Regions from separate parts of the Lysinibacillus sp. NPDC097214 genome, predicted to be linked through region 1. Evidence: riboswitches for the same ligand, from Rfam matches in the RefSeq annotation. Region 1 holds a riboswitch; the other holds the start of a gene.
What was found. A riboswitch is a leader RNA that binds a small molecule or an ion and turns the genes downstream of it on or off. The one in region 1 is predicted to bind FMN.

Region 1 (3,195 bases):
ATAAAGGAGAATTGAAGGAGAAGGGCGATCAACTGGTTCATGTATTGCCGGAGAAAAATGAATATGATGTCGCTTCTAAAGATGCTGGAGAATATGTAGGGACTTTACAAGATACATTCTCAGACTCAGAGTATAAAAGTATTGAATTTGAAAAACCTGACGGTACAGCAAACGCGCTTTCCAAAGAAGAAGAGACAAGTAAGCAAATGGCATTAACAAGCTCAAATCATTTTAATTATTATTTATATAAAGATGAAAATGGCGCTGAATATTTATCACCTGATTCTCGTAAAACCTTTTCCACTGTAACAGAAGCTCTTACCGATATGCGAGTTAAAAATGATGATGCATATGTTCCAGTCATACCGGAAAATATAACATACACTGTGAAAGAGGTAGCGGAAGGTGTTATTGTTACATTTGACGAACCGCTCGATTTAACGACAATGGACGTGACTCGTGCAACCCAATTAATTGAAGCAATGATGCTTACTGCTGCGAGCTTTGATCAACAAGTACGGCTAGACAATATTGTGCAGGAGAGTTGGGAAGGATTTGATTTGAAAAATTTCTTGCCAAAGCCTGTAGGAGCCAATAAACGATATATGCCATAAATAGCATAACAACAAATAAATGAACGTCATTTTATAAGTTAATTTTTTGGAGCATTCTCGCCACTGCATGTGCGTGAATGCTCTTGTTAGTTTATCTTACTTTAACGGGCAGTAAGACAACGTTAGGTGGGAGATAAATGGCCGGTAAAAGCTCAATTGGTGTAGATTGCTGATCAAAGAGGATGAAAGAAAACCCTTGCCGATTAAAGTTTTACTTTATGAGGCTATTAGCGAGTGTCTGTAAAACATACAAGTTTAATCGGATTTTTTTAAGCAAAGCTATTTACTTTTCCTTCATAATTCATTATAGTAAGGCTATGAAACAAAAAAATATTGATTCATCTTCGGGGCAGGGTGAAAATCCCGACCGGCGGTAATAGAGTTGTAAATCGCTAATGTCTTTCATTAGCTCGAATGATTTACTAAAAACTCTTCAGCCCGCGACCTGTGCAAATAACTTTTTGCATGGCTGACTTGGTGCGATTCCAAGGCCGACAGTTAAAGTCTGGATGGGAGAAGATGGAGGTACGATCGTCATTTATTGTTATGAATTTAGCTATGTACGAGCGTTTTTTCGTTGTGGATTTCCACAGTGGAAGCTCGAAAAATAGTTGATTAGTGGCGTTCTTTAATCATGCCTATTCTCCCTTATGCTCTTTTTGCATAAGGGTTTTTTCATAATAATAATTGTTGAGGTCGTAACCTTTCTTCTTGCGGGATTGAATCAGCAAAGAGGAGAGAGTTTTCTATGAAGAAAAATGTTAAACTTCAATCGTTTATTACGATTGGCATGCTGAGCAGTATTTCGTTTTTGTTAATGCTTTTTAATTTCCCTATTCCGCCATTTCCGGCGTTTTTGGAAGTGGACTTCAGTGATATGCCAGCATTACTTGCAGCGATCACAATGGGACCTGTAGCCGGTATTTTAGTAGAATTCTTTAAAAATGTGTTGGACTGGATTTTCTCAGGTACGCCAACGGGAGTACCGGTAGGACATATCGCGAACTTTGTAACAGGTATTTTATTTATTTTACCAGTTAGCTTTGTTTTTAATCGCGTCAAAACAGTTAAAGGTCTTGTCGGAGGTTTAGCTGCTGGAACAATCATCATGGCAGTAGGAATGAGCATTCTAAACTATGCAGTATTTTTACCTATGTACACTTACTTTTTAGGTATGGAACCTGTTGTAGGTGACTCACTATATAAAATGATCATAGCTGGTATCTTGCCGTTTAACATTGTGAAGGGTATTTTAATAACGATCATCATGGCATTACTATTCACAACAATGCGTAAATGGATTCATCATCAGCGTTCGATGTATATAACAAAATAATTTAGATGAAACCTCGAGCTGTTAAAAGCTCGAGGTTTTTTATATAAGATGCATTGAATGATGGGAAAATTGGATATTATTGTGCAAAAGTAACAGCTAGAATTAATCTAGTCTAGTTTATTATTTTCATGTAGAATAAGGAAGAGTTTAGAATGTTAGAGGAGTTTGAAGAGATGAGCGAAAAAAAGAGTCAGTGGTCTAGTAAACTAGGCTTTGTTTTAGCATCGGCAGGAGCTGCAATCGGGCTAGGGGCAATATGGAAGCTGCCATATGTTACTGGACAAAGTGGTGGGGGAGCGTTCTTCCTAATTTTTGTTCTATTTACATTGTTGATTGGTTTACCGATGTTATTATCAGAATATATTTTAGGTCGTGGTACTCAGTCCGAGGCTGTGACTGCATATAAAAAAATTGCACCGACGAAAACAGGCTGGGCTTGGGTTGGTCGTATGGGTGTGCTCGGCTGTTTTTTATTATTAACTTTTTACAGTGTTGTGGGAGGTTGGATTTTTATATATAGTGGCCTTGGTGTGACTGGGGCTGTTATTGATCCTGCCAATGACCCTAGTGAACTATTTGGTAAAATTGTAGGGACACCTTGGATTACATTACTAGGTTTAGGATTGTTTACGCTAGTAAATGTTCTAGTCATTTCACTTGGCGTGCAAAATGGTATTGAGAAGGCCAATAAGTGGATGATGCCTCTATTATTTATTATGTTTATTGTGCTTGTTGTGCGGGCTTTAACATTAGATGGAGCAATGGAGGGGGTTAAATTCTTCTTGTTTCCTGACTTTTCCAATATAACTGGTAAGGCTATATTAGAAGCGTTAGGGCAGTCCTTCTTTGGCTTAGCGGTAGGGTTTTCTTGTCTTGTGACGTACAGCTCATATTTAAAGAAGGATGTAAGCTTACCGAATTCTGCGGGCTCTGTTGTTCTTCTCACTGTGCTTGTATCGTTTTTAGCAGGATTAGCTATTTTCCCTGTTGTATTTGCTTTTGATTTGGAACCAGCATCTGGACCAGGCTTATTATTTATGGTTCTGCCAACAGCGTTTAGTCAAATGCCATTTGGTGAAATATTCTTGGCGATGTTTTTATTATTATTTTTATTCGCAACGCTAACTTCTTCCTTCAGTTTATATGAAATTATCGTAGCGGCATTTATTGAGAAAGGGCGTATGTCTCGTTCTGCATTGACAATGCTACTAGGCGTAGTAGTCTTTATTGCGGCTATTCCTGCAG
Region 2 (3,195 bases), on a different contig from region 1:
AGGCATGAGTATTTTTAAAGGTAATTACGAAGATTATATGAAAATGAAATTAAACTAAGATCATAAACATGGAAAAGCAAAGAGGACCACCGATTGAGAAAATATTTATGATTACGTAAAAAATATAAAAAGCGAAAAGAGGAAGTTAATATGACAAATGAAAATCGAATTGCAGTTATTACAGGAGCAGGTAGTGGAATTGGTAGAGCAACTAGTATTAAATTTGCTGAAAATGGCTATAAAGTCGTGTTAGTTGATTTTAACGAGAAAACTGGAGAAGAGACTCTTAAACTAGTTCAACAAAATGGCGGTGAAGGGATAATCGTTAAAGCGGATGTTTCTAAAGTAGAGGATGTTCAGAATTATGTACAGCAAGCTATAAACACATATGGCTGTATCGATGTATTATTCAATAACGCTGGCATCATTCAAAAGTTTGCACCATTTACAACGGTTGAATTGGAAGAATACGATCGTCTTATGGATATCAATGTAAAAGGTATTTTCCTAGGTATGAAATATGTCATTCCAGTAATGGAAAAACAGGGCAAAGGGTCGATTATAAATACTGCTTCATCTGCGGGTATTCGTCCAGAGCACAGTATTGCTGTCTACTCCGCGAGTAAACATGCAGTAATCGGTTTAACGAAAGGTGCAGCAATTGAATATGCAAATAAAGGTATTCGTGTGAATGCTGTGTGTCCAGGTGGTATCGTTACTCCATTATTCCATAGTGTTGGTGAAACACTTGAAAAAACAGGATACGTACCAGAAGAAATGTCACGTGTACGCATGGGACGCCATGGTGAAGCAGAAGAAGTAGCAGAAGCGGTCCTTTTCTTAGCTTCAGATAAAGCAAGCTTCATGGCTGGTGCTGTTGTCTCTGTTGATGGTAGTTTGACTGTATAATTTAACTTCTTTCAGCGGGTGTCCACCCACCTGCTGAAATAGAGGAACTCAGTCTAAGAGCGCCACGCCCTGTGGCATTACCGAAATGACCGACATCGTGTCGGTACTTAGCGGGCCTAAGCACAAAGTCGATTCCGGACGCAATTATGCCGAGGCATAATTGATATGTCTTTTTAAACAGCCACGCCTTTGGTCTTTTATAATGACCAAAGGTGGTGGCTGTTTTTATCTGACATTGAGACTTGCGAAAGCGACATTAGTTAGAGAAAAAATTTTTATTAAGAATTATCTGGATAAATTAATCAAGTAGTGTTATCGTAAGAAATAGTTAAATAAAAATATCCTTCAGGGTAGGGTGAAATTCCCAATCGGCGGTGATGAAGCAATTCAAAGTCCGTGAGCGCAAGCTGATTTGGTGCAAATCCAAAACCGACAGTTATAGTCTGGATGGGAGAAGGGTAAAAGTAAGAGCTTTTTAAATTCACTTGAGTTTATAAGGTTTATTTGAGTATGCTTTTATGTAAACTGCTTCCCGTCGTTTAAGTTGGGAAGCTTTTTTGTTTTATTTAGCTAACGAATTGAATAGCAGTAGTTCTTCGGGGTAGGGTGAAATTCCCAATCGGCGGTGATGAAGTAATTCAAAGTCCGTGAGCGCAAGCTGATTTGGTGCAAATCCAAAACCGACAGTGATAGTCTGGATGGGAGAAGAACGATGAGATGTAGCCTAGGGAAAAAATTTGTATCCTTAAGGTTTATTTGTTGACGTCTTATTTATATGAACTCCCAAACCCCTTTAATCAAAGGGGTTTTTTGTTTGAACAGAAATTTTTGAATAAGGGAGGAGGTACATAGGACTCCGAAAGCGGAAGAGAAAAGCTTGGACCAATGAATGAAAGTGGGTGAATAAATGTTTACAGGAATTGTTGAGGATATTGGCACCGTAAAAACCTTGCAAAGCGATCGACAAAGTATGAAAATCACCGTTATTTCAAAGAAAATGGTAGAGGATGTAAAGCTCGGGGACAGTATTGCGGTCAATGGTGTTTGTTTAACAGTCATATCTTTTAATGATCAGGAGCTTACGATGGATGTAATGCCCGAAACGGTAAAGGCAACAAATCTACAGCAGCTAACAATAGGAGATCCGGTAAATTTAGAGCGCGCTATGTCAGCGAATGGGCGATTCGGTGGTCATTTTGTATCCGGACATGTAGACGGAGTAGGGAAAGTAATACGAAAGCGGCCGTTAGCAAATGCAGTCTATATTGATATAGAGCTATCAAAGGAGTTAACGAGCTTCTGTATTCCAAAGGGCTCCATCACAATTGACGGAACGAGCTTAACACTCTTTCATGTCGAGAAAAATAGTGTCACAGTATCACTGATACCCCACACATACAAGGAAACAATTTTAGGGTTGAAGAAGATGGGGGATCTTGTCAATATAGAAACCGATTTAGTAGGAAAATACATTTTGCATCAACTTAAGTGTGGACAGAAACCGCCGACCATTACAAGAAACTACTTAGCTGAAAACGGATTTTAATCAACATTATTGAACAGGAGGTGGCGATATTGCTACATTCGATTGAAGAAGCAATTGAGGATTTAAAACAAGGGAAGATGATTATTGTAGTTGATGATGAGGACCGAGAAAACGAAGGGGACTTATTAGCGATTGCAGAATTTATGGCGCCTGAAACGATTAACTTTATGGCGACCTATGGAAGAGGTCTTATTTGTACGCCGATATCACAGCAGCTTGCACAAAAATTAGCATTAAAACCTATGGTTAGTATTAATACAGATAATCATCAAACCGCATTTACCGTTAGCATAGATCACTTAGACACAACAACTGGAATTAGCGCCTTTGAACGGGCAATGACAATACAAAAAATGCTAGAGCCACAAGCGAAAGCTGCAGATTTTCGTAGACCAGGTCATGTCTTCCCGTTAATAGCAAAGGACAATGGTGTATTAGAACGTAGAGGACATACGGAAGCTACAATAGATTTGGCAAAGCTTTGTAATAGCGTTCCTGCAGGAGTTATATGTGAAATTATGGGCGACAATGGCAAAATGCTACGCTTTAATGATCTCGTTAAATATGCAGCACAACATCGTTTAAAAATGATTTCCATAGAAGCATTGGCAACATATCGCCGTCAACAAATAATGGAAGAAAAAACAATGACTATATAAAAAAGGCTATCACCAAAAGTTGGGGGAAGTTCATTTTAAAACGTATACCATGTATATAGTCGATTTTCGTTACGGCTGGGA

Region 2: another riboswitch for FMN. It lies ahead of ribE (riboflavin synthase); the one in region 1 lies ahead of ACQKMI_RS09800 (ECF transporter S component).

The regions. Positions count from the first base shown of each region.
Region 1 covers NZ_JBNNSS010000003.1:532,974-536,168, forward strand. Annotated here, with positions in the region: gene ACQKMI_RS09795 (RNA polymerase subunit sigma) at 1-614, shown strand, start outside; FMN riboswitch at 951-1,139, shown strand; gene ACQKMI_RS09800 (ECF transporter S component) at 1,363-1,950, shown strand; gene ACQKMI_RS09805 (sodium-dependent transporter) at 2,124-3,195, shown strand, end outside.
Region 2 covers NZ_JBNNSS010000002.1:494,906-498,100, reverse strand. Annotated here, with positions in the region: gene ACQKMI_RS06225 (ABC-F family ATP-binding cassette domain-containing protein) at 1-58, shown strand, start outside; gene ACQKMI_RS06220 (SDR family NAD(P)-dependent oxidoreductase) at 151-909, shown strand; FMN riboswitch at 1,247-1,372, shown strand; FMN riboswitch at 1,498-1,623, shown strand; gene ribE (riboflavin synthase) at 1,817-2,455, shown strand; gene ribB (3,4-dihydroxy-2-butanone-4-phosphate synthase) at 2,485-3,114, shown strand.